Azospirillum sp. TSH100: one gene and its partner. The protein of the gene in region 2 interacts with the protein of the main gene of each other region in a pairwise test. Links are inferred from orthologs where the notes say so. Each region holds a gene or a part of one and is shown on either strand. Other genes may lie near its edges.

Region 1 (7,685 bases), on a different replicon or contig from region 2:
GGCTTCGGCACTGATGCGGATGTCGCAGTCGTCGGCGACGAATTCGAACACGTCGTCGATCTGGGCGCGGTCGACCTGCGGGTCGGCCAGCAGCGTCACCGTCCAGGACAGGTGCAGCAGTTCGGCGTCGAGGTCGCGCAGCGACGGCAGCTTGTCGAGATGGCAGACGACCTCCGCCTCGCCCAGCCGGCGCAGCGCGCGCAGCATGTAGGTCGGCTCGTTGCCGGACAGCAGCAGTTCCGCCTTCGGACGGAAGACGATGGTCCAGCGCACCTTGCCCGCGGGGACCGGGCCGGCGGGGGCGGGTGTCGGCTGGTCGTCGCGCGCGGCCTGGATCGCGGCCAGCGCGTCGCCGAAGATGCCGGCCTCGTCATCCTCATCGTCGGGGTAGAGCGTGGCGGCGGGCGAGACGACCGGAGATGGGGCGGCTGGGACCGCGTCAATCGCCGGCTCACCGGCCTTGGCGAGAAAGCGGCGCAGGGAAGCGACGGACTCGTCGGTTGTGCCGGCCGGAGCATCGCTTTCGTCGGCGGCGTGCGCCAGCAGGCGGGCCAGCACGTCGTTGGCGCGGATCAGCGTGTCGACCAGTTCGGTGGTGACCGGGATTTCGGCGTTGCGCACGCCGTCCATCACCGTTTCGAACTCGTGCGCGAAGGCGACGAGGTCGTTGAAGCCGAAGGCGCCGCCGCCGCCCTTGATCGAATGGACGGCGCGGAAGATCGCGTTGACCTCGTCCATGTCGATTTCGCCGGGGGCGAGGCGCAGCAGCCCGGTCTCGGCGACGGCCAGGAGTTCGGCGCTCTCGTCGAAGTAGGTCTGCTTGAAGCGGCTGAGATCGTCCACGGCTGTCGCCCTCCTTAACCCTGACGGCTTGCGGTCAGCCGCAGACCTTCTGCACCACCGACACCAGCTTGTCGGGGTTGAAGGGCTTCACGATCCAGCCGGTGGCGCCGGCGGCGCGGCCCTCGGCCTTCTTGCTCTCGTCCGCCTCGGTGGTCAGCATCAGGATCGGCAGGGTGCGGTGGGCTGGAATGGCGCGCAGCCTGCGGATCAGGGTCAGCCCGTCCATCACCGGCATGTTCAGGTCGGTGATGACCAGATCCACCTTGGTGACGGCGATGGCGCTCATCGCCTGCTGGCCGTCGGCGGCCTCCACCACGTCATAGCCGGCGCCGCGCAGGGTGAAGGACACCATGTCGCGCATGGTGCGCGAGTCATCCACCGTCATCACTTTCTTCTTCACGCTCGGCTCCATTGCTTCAGCCAGGCGGCGAGTCCCAGATCCTCGCACGCTTCGGACAGGACTACGGACGGGGCGGCGACGGCAAAGGCGGCCCCGCGGTCGGCCGCATCGCGGGCGGCGACGACCAGCGCCTGGATGCAGGCTGCACTGATGCGCTCCACCGCCTCCGCCTGGACGGTGACGTCGACCGACGCCTTGAAGGCGGCGCGCAGGCTGTCCAGCAGAGGTTGCGCCATGGGCAAATCGAGGTCGCTCGGCAGGCCCAGACGGAGCCGGCCGTCATCCTCCTCCGTCCATTTGATCAGCGACACGCCACCCCTCCGTCTACGGCAGGCACATTCTTGCGCATTGCGGTTGCAGCAGCGACGTTGCCAGATTGCGTCTCAAGGATTCGTTAAGCCGCAAGCTTCGGACGGAGAAGGGGCGGCCGTAAGTTGGGGATAACCGCAATCAAAAATGGGACATGGCGGAATGGCCGGTGCCCGGCAGGAGCGGTCAGCCCTTCGACGGCGCGATCAGCGGGCGGAATTCGGCCAGGACGGATTCATAGACCGGACGCTTGAAGGCGACGATCAGGCCCGGCAGCTCCTCGGCGTCGATCCATTTCCAGGCATCGAATTCCGGATGCTCGGTGTCGAGCCGGATGTCGGATTCGGTGCCGGTGAAGCGGGCCAGCATCCACATCTGCTCCTGTCCGCGCCAGCGGCCTTTCCACACCTTGCCCAGCAAATCGTCGGGCAGGTCGTAGCGGTGGGGGGCGGCGGTCATGGCGATGAACTCCGCCTTCGCCGTGCCGATTTCCTCCCCCAACTCGCGGAAGGCGGCGCTGCGGGCATCCTCGCCCTCGTCGATGCCGCCTTGGGGCATCTGCCAGTCGGCTTCCGACCCGCAGCGCTTGGCGACGAACACCTCGCCGCGGTCGTTCAGCAGCATGATCCCGACGCAGGGGCGGTAGGGCAGGGTGTTGCGGTCGATGAGGGCGGACATGCCGGGGGCTCCGTTGGGAATCAGGCTTTCGTGACGAAGAAATAGACGGTCATGCCGGCCCCCACCAGGATCACCAGCTTGCGCAGGACCGGCGGCGGGATGTGGCGGGCGACCGAGGCGCCGGCATAGCCGCCGGCCATGGCCGCGACCAGCATGATCAGCGCTTCTGTCCAGTAGACCGCCCCGCCGGCGACGAAGGCCGCCACCGCCACCGCGTTCAGGCAGCCGGAGACCAGCGACTTCAGACCGTTCATCGCATGCAGGTCGGTCAGGCCGAAGACGCCCAGCGTCGCCAGGATCAGGATGCCGATGCCGCCGCCGAAATAGCCGCCATAGACCGCGATCAGGAACTGCACGGCCAGCACGGTCCCGTGGCCGATGGTGAAGTTGCGGCGGATCCAGGCCGACGCCGTCGGGCCGACGGCGAACAGCAGCGTCGCGAACAGCAGCAGCCAGGGAACGATGACCTCGAAGGTCCGCTGCGGCGTCCACAGCAGCAGAAGCGCGCCCAGCAGCCCACCGACGAGGCTGATGCCGAGGAAGGAGGGCAGGTGGATGTCGCGGATGCGGCCGAGTTCCCGCCGGTAGCCGTAGGCGCTTGCCAGCGCACCCGGCGACACCGCGACGGTGCTGGTGGCGTTGGCGTTCAGCGGCGGCACGCCGGCCAGGATCAGGGCGGGGAAGGTCAGAAAGCTGCCGCCCCCGGCCACGGCGTTCAGCACACCGGCAAAGAAGGCGGAGACGATCAGCAGCAGCGTCAGCATGTCACCCTACCCGAAACCTGTCCCGGCATTGCGGGGGCGCGTTGCGTTTTGCACACGCCCGCCCATACCGCAACGCCGAAGTCCCACAACCGCGCGGCTTTCGCAACCCCGAACAATTCGTTAAGGTCGTCGTCCCTTCAACGGATAGAGTGTCCGGAGACCTCCATGTCCGCCCTGCTCGACACCACCGACGCCCTGCACGACCAGATGATCGCCCTCGGCCGCGCCGCCCGCGCCGCCGCGGCCGCGCTGGCGACCGTGCCAGGACCGTCGAAGGACCGGGCGCTGAGGGCGGCGGCGGCGGCCATCCGCGCCCGTGCCGCCGAGATCAAGGCTGCCAACGCCGAGGACATGGCGAATGCCCGCGACCTGTCCGGCCCCATGCGCGAACGGCTGATGCTGGACGATAAGCGCATCGAGGCGATGGCCAAGGGCCTGGAGGACATCGCCGACTTCCCCGATCCCATCGGCGGCGTTCTGGCGGATTGGACGCGGCCCAACGGTCTGCGCATCCAGCGCGTCCGCGTGCCGCTGGGCGTCGTCGGCATCATCTATGAAAGCCGGCCCAACGTGACGGCGGACGCCGGCGGCATCTGCCTGAAGTCGGGCAACGCCGCCATCCTGCGCGGCGGGTCGGAGAGCATCCGCTCGTCCCGCGCCATCGCCGCCTGTCTGGCCCAGGGCCTGCGTGAGGCCGGCCTGCCGGAGGCGGCGATCCAGCTGGTGCCGACCACCGACCGCGCCGCCGTCGGCCACATGCTGACGATGCGCGAGTACATCGACGTCATCATCCCGCGCGGCGGCAAGTCGCTGATCCAGCGCATCGCCGACGAGAGCCGGGTGCCGGTCATCAAGCATCTGGACGGCAACTGCCACGTCTATGTCGATGCCGCCGCCGACCTGGAGACGGCGCGCAAGGTGGTGCTGAACGCCAAGATGCGCCGCACCTCGATCTGCGGCGCCGCCGAGACGCTGCTGGTCGACCGCGCCATTGCCGACAAGGCGTTGCCGCTTCTGGTGAAGGATTTGCTGGAGGCCGGCTGCGCCGTGCGCGGCGACGCGGCGGCCCGGGCGGTCGATCCGCGCGTGACGGCGGTGGCGCCGGAGGATTGGGACACCGAGTATCTCGATGCCATCATCGCCTGCGGCGTGGTGGACGGGGTGGATGCGGCAATCGACCACATCAATACCCACAGCTCCCATCACACCGAATCGATCCTGACCGAGGATCCGGCGGTGGCGGAGCGCTTCCTGTCGCGGGTGGACAGCGGCATCGTGCTGTGGAACGCCTCGACCCAGTTCGCCGACGGCGGCGAGTTCGGCATGGGGGCGGAGATCGGCATCTCCACCGACAAATTCCACGCCCGCGGCCCGGTGGGGGCCGAGCAGCTGACCAGCTACAAGTATGTCGTGCGTGGCGATGGCCAGACGCGGCCTTAAGGAAGAAGCCCTCTTCCGCCCTGCCGGAACCCTCTCCCCCCCGGGGGGAGAGGGGAAGAGTGCCGGGACGGATCGCGCTCCCCACCTCTATTCCGGTCCGCTCTATGCCGGGCTCACCGTCGGCATTCTCGGCGGGTCGTTCAATCCGGCCCATGCCGGGCACCGGCACATCAGCCTGTTCGCGTTGAAGACGCTCGGCCTCGACCGCGTCTGGTGGATGGTCAGCCCGCAGAACCCGCTGAAGTCGACCTCCGGCATGGCCGCGCTGCCCGAGCGGCTGGCGGAGGCGCGGGCCGTCGCCGCCCATCCCCGCATCGAGGTGACGGCGATCGAGACGGCGCTCGGCACCCGCTTCACCGCCGATACGCTGGCCAAGCTGCAGCGCCGCTTCCCCAAAACCCGCTTCGTCTGGCTGATGGGGGCGGACAATCTGCGGCAAATTCCGCGCTGGAAGCACTGGACTCGAATCTTCGACTCGGTGGCCGTTGCGGTTTTCGCCCGCCCCACCTATTCTCTTGGAGCGTTGAGCGGCAAGGCTGCCCAGCGTTACATCCGTCGGCGGGTGTCGGTGTCTGGGGTAAAAGGGCTGGCGCGCCGCAGGCGGCCGGCCTGGGCGTTCTTACGCAACCCCTTGCACCCGGCCTCGGCGACGGCGATCCGGCAGGCACGGGCCGCCGGGTCGTGAAACCGTTGCAAGAGGTTGGAGCCATCACCACGCACACCGAAACGGCCGCGACCGCTCCGCGGCCAGCCGCCGTTCCCCAGATCCTGGAACCGCAGGACCTGAAGGCGCTCATCCAGGCGTCGCTCGACGCCGACCAGGCGGATGACGTGACCGTCATCGATCTCGCCGGGAAAACCACCTTCGCCGATTACATGATCGTGGCGTCGGGCCGCAACACGCGGCACATCGCCGCCATGGCCATGAAGCTGGCCGAAAAGCTGAAGCAGGCCGGCGTCCGCGGCGTCGAGATGGAAGGCATGACCCAGTGCGACTGGGTGCTGGTCGATGCCGGCGACGTGATCGTCCACCTGTTCAAGCCGGAAGTCCGGACCTTCTACAACATCGAGAAGATGTGGGGTCTGGAGCTGCCGACGCCGTCGGGCACGGCGCGGCTGAGCGCCTGACGGGCCGAGGACGGAAACGAGAGCGGAAACGGGGCGGAGGGCCGCATCATGCGTCTGTGGCTCGCCGCCGTTGGGCGGTCGCGGGGCGGACCGACCCGCGACCTGTTCGACGAGTATGTCGGACGGCTCAGCTGGCCCTTCACGCTGAAGGAGGTCGAGGTGAAGAAACGCCTCTCCTCCGACGAATTGAAACGGCAGGAGGCGGAGCTGTTGCTCGCCGCCGTGCCGGCCGGCGCCATCGTCGTGGCGCTGGACGAACGCGGCAAGGCGCTGCCCAGCGAGGCCTTCGCCGCCAAGATTGGCGACTGGCGCGACCGTGGCGCCGGTGACCTCGCCTTCCTGATCGGCGGGGCCGACGGGCATGGCGACGCGGTGCGGGCGCGGGCCGACTTCCTGCTCGCCTTCGGGCCGATGACCTGGCCCCACATGCTGGTGCGCGGCATGCTTGCGGAGCAACTCTATCGCGCCCAACAAATTCTTGCCGGCCACCCCTATCACAGGTCCTGATTCCAAGCGTCGAACAAACCCGGCGCGCGGAAAAGCGCCGGAGCTGAAAACACGAAACTCCGAGACCACAACCTTTCGAGAAAGGTAAGCGCGATGACCGAGACCAACCGACCCCGCCCTGTCGTCCTCTGTATCCTGGACGGCTGGGGCTATCGCGAGGAGCGGTCCGACAACGCGATTGCGCTGGGCGAGACCCCGAACTGGGATCGCCTGTGGTCGGCCGAACCGACGGCTTTCCTCGACGCCAGCGAGGAGGAGGTCGGCCTGCCGAAGGGCCAGATGGGCAATTCCGAGGTCGGCCACATGAATCTCGGCGCCGGCCGGGTCGTCATGCAGGACCTCGTGATGATCGACCACGCCATCGTCGAGGGCGAGCTTGAGCGCAACGCCGCGCTGAACGATCTGGTCAAGGCGATGCACAAGACCGGCGGGCGCGTCCATCTGATGGGGCTGCTGTCGCCCGGCGGTGTCCACTCGCACCAGGACCACATCGCGGCCCTTGCCGGCGTGCTGTCGCGCGAGGGCGTGCCGGTGGCGGTCCATGCCTTCACCGACGGACGCGACGTGCCGCCGCAGAGCGCCAAGGACCAGGTCGCCGAGTTCATGGCCGACGTGTTCGAGCTGCCGGGTGTCGAGGTCGCCACCGTCATCGGCCGCTATTACGCCATGGATCGCGACAAGCGCTGGGACCGTGTCGCCAAGGCCTATGCCGCGATGACCAAGGCGGAGGGCGAGCGCGCCGCCGACCCGATCCAGGCGATCGAGCAGAGCTATGCCGCCGACAAGCATGACGAGTTCATCCTGCCGACGGTGATCGGCGACTATGCCGGCATGAAGGACGGCGACGCCATCCTGATGGCGAATTTCCGCGCCGACCGCGCCCGCGAGATCCTGGCCGCCTATGTCGAGCCGGCTTTCGACGGCTTCCCTGTCGATGGGGCGCCGAAGCTGGCCGCCGTGGTCGGCATGGTCGAATATTCGTCGGCGCTGGCGAAGCTGATGACCACCATCTTTCCGCCGAAATCCCTGACCAAGGTGCTTGGCGAGGTGGTTTCCGAGGCCGGAATGAAGCAGCTGCGCATTGCCGAGACGGAGAAGTATCCGCACGTGACCTTCTTCTTCAACGGCGGCGAGGAGCGGGTCTATGAGGGCGAGGACCGCATCCTGGTGCCGTCGCCGAAGGTCGCCACCTACGACCTCCAGCCGGAGATGTCGGCTTCGGAGGTGACCGACAAGCTGGTCGGCGCCATCGATTCCGGCAAGTACGACTTGATCGTCGTCAACTTCGCCAATCCCGACATGGTCGGCCACAGCGGGATGCTGGACGCCGCCATCAAGGCGGTGCAGGCGGTCGACAGCAGCATCGGTCAGGTGGAGGCCGCGGTGCGCCGCGCCGGCGGCACCATGCTGATCACCGCCGATCACGGCAACTGCGAGCTGATGAAGGACCCGGAGACCGGCGGCCCGCACACCGCCCACACGCTGGACAAGGTTCCGCTGGTGTTGGTCAACGGCCCGGCCGGCGCCCGCATCGACAGCGGCCGCCTGGCCGACATCGCCCCGACGCTGCTGGACCTGCTGGGCTTGCCCAAGCCGGCCGAGATGACCGGCCGCAA
Region 2 (5,722 bases):
GCTGATCGTCGGCGGCATGCTGGCCTTCTCCTCCACCGCCACGGTGCTGAAGCTGCTGGTCGAGCGCGGGGAGACGGTCGCACGTTTCGGCCGGATTTCCGTCGCGGTTCTGATCTTCCAGGATCTGGCGGTGGTACCGTTGCTGACCCTGCTGCCGCTGCTGGCCGATCCCGACGCCAGCATTCCGCTGGCGCTGACGCTCGCCGCGGTGAAGGCGGTGGCGGCGATCCTGGGCATCATGCTGCTCGGCCGCTTCGTCGTGCGGCCGGCTTACCGCTTCATCGCGTCCGCCGGCAATCCCGAGCTGTTCACCGCCACCAACCTGTTCGTCGTCCTGGCTGTCGGCTGGCTGACGGCCGAGGCTGGCATGTCGATGGCGCTGGGTGCCTTTCTGGCCGGCATGCTACTGGCCGATACCGCCTATCGCCATCAGGTAGAGGCCGACATCGAGCCTTTCCGCGGCCTGCTGCTCGGCCTGTTCTTCATGACGGTCGGTATGTCGCTCGACCTGCCAGCAATGGCGGCGGAAGCCCGGACCATCGCGGCACTGACAGCTGCGCTTCTGGTCGGCAAAAGCCTGTTGCTGTTCCTGCTCTGCCGGCTGTCAGGATTGGGGTTTGCGACCTCGCTACGCATCGGACTGCTGCTGTCTCAGGGCGGCGAGTTCGCCTTCGTCCTGATCGGCAAGGCGGTCGGGCTGTCGGTGCTGGACGGCCACACCGGCCTGCTGCTGTCCTCGTCGGTGGCGCTCAGCATGGCGGTGACGCCGGCCATCGGCGCGCTCGCGCAACGTACTGCGCAACTGATCGAAGCGCGGATGGGCGCCGAGGCCTTCGGCATCGAGACAAGCGATTTGAAGAGCCATGTGCTGATCTGCGGCTATGGCCGTGTCGGCAAGGCAGTCGCCAAGCTGCTGACCGAGCACAACATCGCCTATGTGGCCCTGGATTTGGAGCCACGGCGCATCGCCGCGGCCCGCCATGACGGGCTTCCGGTCTATTACGGCGACGCCAGCCAGGGCACGGTGCTGCGTGCCGCCGGGATCGAACGGGCGCGGGCCGCCGTCATCACGCTGAACCGGCCGGACGCCGCCCACAGGGCCGTCGAGGCGATCCATGCGACGGCGCCGACGCTGCCGATCATCGCCCGAGCCCATGATCTGGGGCAAAGCGCCGCCCTGGCGAGTGCCGGCGCCAGCGCCATAGTGCCGGAAACCATGGAGGCCAGCCTGCAACTGGCCGGCCTTGTCCTGCGCAGCGCCGGGGTCGAGGCCGCGGCGGTGGACCTCAGCCTGAAGGCCCACCGCGACGGCAACTACCGGACGCTCGCTGACCAGCAATCGTCAAACTGACGAGGATCAGCGGGCGAACACCCGCGCCCGGTCGATGTGAATGGCGCAGCGGTCACCGGCGGCGATGCCGAGCGTGGCGAGGCGTTCGCGATCCATCTCGGCCTCCAGGGTCAGGCCGGCGAGGTCGATGTCGATCCGAGCGTCCGGCCCGACGACATGGATGCCGGAGATGCGTGCCGGACCGGCCGAGGCCGGGGTCACGCCGAGGTCGTGCGGCCTGACATAGGCGACCGCCGGCCCCTGCACGCCGCCCTGGGTCGGGATCGCCAGGGCGCCGTCGCCGACGCGGGCGATGCCCCCCTCCACCGTGCAGTCGAAACGGTTCACCTGACCTAGGAATTCATAGACGAAGGCGGAGGCCGGATGGTCGTAGACCTCAGCCGGGGTGCCGATCTGCTCGATCCGCCCCTGGTTCATCACCACGACGCGGTCGGCCAGTTCCAGCGCCTCCTCCTGGTCGTGGGTGACGAAGACCGAGGTGATGTGGATGTCGTCATGCAGCTTGCGCAGCCAGCGCCGCAGCTCCTTGCGGACCTTGGCGTCGAGCGCGCCGAAGGGCTCGTCTAGCAGAAGCACCTTCGGCTCGATCGCCAGGGCGCGGGCCAGCGCCACGCGCTGCCTCTGGCCGCCCGACAACTGCGCCGGATAGCGGCCGGCGAAGGGCGAGAGCTGCACCAGTTCGAGCAGCTCGGTCACCCGCCGCTTGATCTCAGCGGCGCCGGGACGCTCGCCGCGCGGCCGAACCTTCAGGCCGAAGGCGACGTTGTCGAACACCGTCATGTGGCGGAACAGGGCGTAATGCTGGAAGACGAAGCCGACCTGCCGGTCGCGCGGCTTCAGCCCCAGCGCCTCCTCCCCATTCAACAGCAGGCCGCCGCCATCGGGGCTTTCCAGCCCGGCCATAATTCGCAGCAGCGTGGTCTTGCCCGAGCCGGAGGGGCCGAGCAGGGCCAGAAGCTCCCCCGACTTCACCTCCAGATCGACGGAATCGAGGGCGGTGAAATCGTTGAAGCGCTTGGTGATGCCTGAAACCTGGATCGCCATTGGTCCCGTTTTCCTCTCCAGAGCCCGGCGATCAGTGCCGGGACGCCGCCAGCTCGTCCCCGAAGCGCCACTCCAGCGCGGTCTTCACGACCAGCGTGACCAGGGCCAGCATGGCCAGGAGCGAGGCGACCGCGAAGGCGGCGACGAAATTGTATTCGTTGTAGAGAATCTCGACATGCAGCGGCATCGTGTTGGTCTCGCCCCGGATATGGCCGGAGACGACCGACACGGCGCCGAACTCGCCCATCGCGCGGGCATTGCACAGCAGCACGCCGTAGAGCAGGCCCCATTTGATGTTGGGAATGGTGACCCGCCAGAAGGTCTGCCAGCCGGACGCGCCCAGCACCAACGCCGCCTCCTCCTCGTCGGAGCCCTGTTCCTGCATCAGCGGGATCAGCTCGCGCGCCACGAAGGGAAAGGTGACGAAGATGGTGGCGAGCACCAGACCCGGCACCGCGAAGATGATCTGCACGCCCATGTCGCGCAGGTATGTGCCGAACAATCCGTTCATGCCGAACAGCAGCACGTAGATCAGGCCGGAGATCACCGGCGACACCGAGAACGGCAGGTCGATCAGCGTGATGAGCAGGTTCTTGCCGCGGAAATCGAACTTGGCGACGCACCAGGAGGCGGCGACGCCGAACAGCAGGTTGGCCGGCACCGAAATGGCGGCGACGATCAGCGTCAGCTCGATCGCGGCCACCGCGTCGGGTTCGGTCAGCGCCGCCCAATAGGCGCCGAAGCCGCGGCGCAGCGCCTCGGCGAACACCGCCACCAGGGGGAGAAGCAGGAACAGCGCCAGGAACAGCAGGGCTCCACCGATCAGGAGGATGCGCACCCAGGCCGGTTCGGTCAGGGCCGACCGGGTCGGCGCAACCGCGACGGAGGCCGAGGCGGTCAAGCTGGTATCAGCGGGCATGGCGCGACCTCATCCACTGCTGAAGGAGGTTGAGGATGAGGAGCATGACGAAGGACACCGCCAGCATGGCCGTGCCGACCGCGGCAGCGCCGGCATAGTCGTACTGTTCCAGCTTGATGACGATCAGCAGCGGCAGGATCTCCGTCAGGCCGGGCATGTTGCCGGCGATGAAGATGACAGAGCCGTATTCGCCGACGCCGCGGGCGAAGGACAGGGCAAAGCCGGTGACCAAGGCCGGCAGGATCGCCGGCAGGATGACGCTGCCGAAGGTCTGGAGACGCGAGGCGCCCAGCGATGCAGCGGCCTCCTCCTCCTCGCGCGGCAGATCCTGAAGAATCGGCTGCACGGTGCGGACGACGAAGGGGAGGCCGATGAAGGTCAGCGCGATGGCGATGCCGAGCGGCGTGAAGGCGACCTTTATGCCGAACAGCTCGCCCAGCGGCTTGCCGAGCCAGCCGTTGGGTGCATAGAGCGCGCTGAGCGCGATGCCGGCCACCGCGGTGGGCAGGGCGAAGGGCAGATCGACCAGCGCATCGACCAGCCGCTTGCCGGGAAAGTCGTAGCGGACCAGCACCCAAGCGACCAGGAAGCCGAACAGCGCGTTGGTCAGCGCGGCGGCGAAGGACAGCCCGAAGCTGACCTCGAAGGCGGCGAGCACCCGGGGCGTCGTCACCGCCGACCAGAAACCGCTCCAGCCGAGGCCGCTGGACCTGACGATCAGGGCCGCCAGCGGGATCAGCACGATGCAGCCGAGATAGCTGAGCGTGAAGCCCAGCGTCAGCCCGAAGCCGGGGAGGACGCTGGGCTTCCGGAAGAGGGGAACGGAGGCGCGGACCGTCACCGCGCCCCCCTTTCCTGCCAGAGCGCTGTCGCTGTCGGCAGCGGCGACCATGGGTCAACGCCCCTTCTGGAAGATCTGGTCGAAGACACCACCGTCCGAGAAGTGCTTCTCCTGTGCGGCACGCCAGCCCCCGAATTGGTCGATGGTGACCAGCTTAACATCGGCGAAGCGTCCCGCATACTGGCTCGCCAGTTCCGGATTGCGCGGGCGGTAGAAGTTCTTGGCGGCGATCTCCTGTCCTTCGCGGGTGTAGAGGAACTGGAGATAAGCCTCCGCCACCTTGCGGGTTCCCTTGCGGTCGACGACCTTGTCGACGACGGCGACCGGCGGTTCGGCCAGGATCGACAGGCTGGGCGTCACGATCTCGAACTTGTCGGCGCCGAATTCCTGCAGCGACAGGTAGGCCTCGTTCTCCCAGGCCAGCAGGACGTCGCCGATCCCGCGCTGGGTGAAGGTCACGGTGGCGCCGCGGGCGCCGCTGTCGAGAACCGGGACGTTCTTCAACAGCTGCGACACGAATTCCTTGGCCTTGGTCTCGTCGCCGCCGTTGGCCTGCTGGGCATAGGCCCAGGCGGCCAGATAGTTCCAGCGGGCGCCGCCCGAGGTCTTCGGGTTCGGGGTGATGACCTCAACGCCCGGCTTCACCAGATCGTTCCAGTCCTTGATCCCCTTCGGATTGCCCTTCTTCACCAGAAACACGATGGTGGAGGTGTAGGGCGAGCTGTTGTTCGGCAGGCGGCCCTGCCAGTCCTTCGGCAGTAGGCCGGCATCGGCAATGGCGTCGATGTCATAGCCCAGCGCCAGGGTCACGATGTCGGCATCCAGCCCGTCGATCACCGATCGCGCCTGCTTGCCGGAGCCGCCGTGCGACTGGCGCACAGTCAGGGCACGGCCGGTTTCGGATTCCCACTTCTTGGCAAACGCCTTGTTGAACTCAACATAGAATTCCCGGGTGGGGTCGTAGGACACGTTCAACAGCGCGTCCTTGGAATCGGCGGCGGCCACGCCCAGCCAGGCCAGCGTCAGGCCGGCGGCGAGAAGGGTCAGGCGACGAAGCGACATGTCAGGGGTCTCCTTCGGTGGCTCCTGAATTGCACGGATTTTTTTCGTGATACCCGCGCCAACTTTTCTATTTCTTGTGTAGAGTTTGCCCATTGGCGGTGCGCTTGGGAAGTGGTTTTTTCGCCGATTACCGCGAGAATTTCGCAAAAGCCGATCAACCCATTGGTCGTAAAGCGGAAAATGTTCTCTGAATGCCGGCGCTCCCTATGACCAGGTGTATGTCGCCGAGCTTGGGCCGAAGGGGGGAGCCTGATCGGAGCCGGCAACTTTACCGGCTTCGCTCTGTTGATTACCGACAGATCGACACTGTCAGGAGCGAACGCAATGGCTGGCCCTTTCTGGAAACCGGGCACCGAACTCCCCAAAGCCGGCACGTCGCGTGGCATGGGACGCCCCGCCATGTGGAGCATTCTGGGCATCTTCGCGGTTCTGGCCCTGCTGCTGCTGTTCTTCCCGACCTGGTGACGGCGGTCGGCGGCGATGCTGGTCTATGGTGACCAGGAGG

What was found. Proteins that work in one complex are often made in the same cells at the same time.
Region 1: the proteins of E6C72_RS13115 (region 2) and E6C72_RS01670 interact in binary tests that used the Escherichia coli proteins (3 or more experiments, as listed by UniProt). The link is inferred for Azospirillum sp. TSH100 from one-to-one orthologs.

Annotation. Positions count from the first base shown.
Region 1 is NZ_CP039634.1:329,676-337,360, reverse strand. The notes cover bases 2,321-5,296. They hold E6C72_RS01670 (glutamate-5-semialdehyde dehydrogenase), read left to right. Parts: upstream 2,321-3,159; coding sequence 3,160-4,434; downstream 4,435-5,296. Other genes in these bases: rsfS (ribosome silencing factor), read left to right, coding at 5,116-5,296; E6C72_RS01665 (nicotinate-nucleotide adenylyltransferase), read left to right, coding at 4,415-5,119; E6C72_RS01675 (sulfite exporter TauE/SafE family protein), read right to left, coding at 2,321-2,994. In the rest of the region: E6C72_RS01695 (chemotaxis protein CheA), read right to left, coding at 1-843; E6C72_RS01690 (response regulator), read right to left, coding at 878-1,255; E6C72_RS01685 (STAS domain-containing protein), read right to left, coding at 1,240-1,554; E6C72_RS01680 (RNA pyrophosphohydrolase), read right to left, coding at 1,739-2,230; more of E6C72_RS01675, read right to left, coding at 2,251-2,320; more of rsfS, read left to right, coding at 5,297-5,562; 23S rRNA (pseudouridine(1915)-N(3))-methyltransferase RlmH, read left to right, coding at 5,611-6,069; gpmI (2,3-bisphosphoglycerate-independent phosphoglycerate mutase), read left to right, coding at 6,163-7,685. UniProt on the Escherichia coli protein: Catalyzes the NADPH-dependent reduction of L-glutamate 5-phosphate into L-glutamate 5-semialdehyde and phosphate. The product spontaneously undergoes cyclization to form 1-pyrroline-5-carboxylate.
Region 2 is NZ_CP039635.1:82,767-88,488, forward strand. The notes cover bases 377-3,167. They hold E6C72_RS13115 (sulfate/molybdate ABC transporter ATP-binding protein), read right to left. Parts: upstream 2,396-3,167; coding sequence 1,358-2,395; downstream 377-1,357. Other genes in these bases: cysW (sulfate ABC transporter permease subunit CysW), read right to left, coding at 2,427-3,167. Also shown: more of cysW, read right to left, coding at 3,168-3,314; sulfate ABC transporter permease subunit CysT, read right to left, coding at 3,304-4,206; E6C72_RS13130 (sulfate ABC transporter substrate-binding protein), read right to left, coding at 4,210-5,217; E6C72_RS31770 (hypothetical protein), read left to right, coding at 5,542-5,682; E6C72_RS13135 (hypothetical protein), read left to right, coding at 5,698-5,722. UniProt on the Escherichia coli protein: Part of the ABC transporter complex CysAWTP involved in sulfate/thiosulfate import. Responsible for energy coupling to the transport system.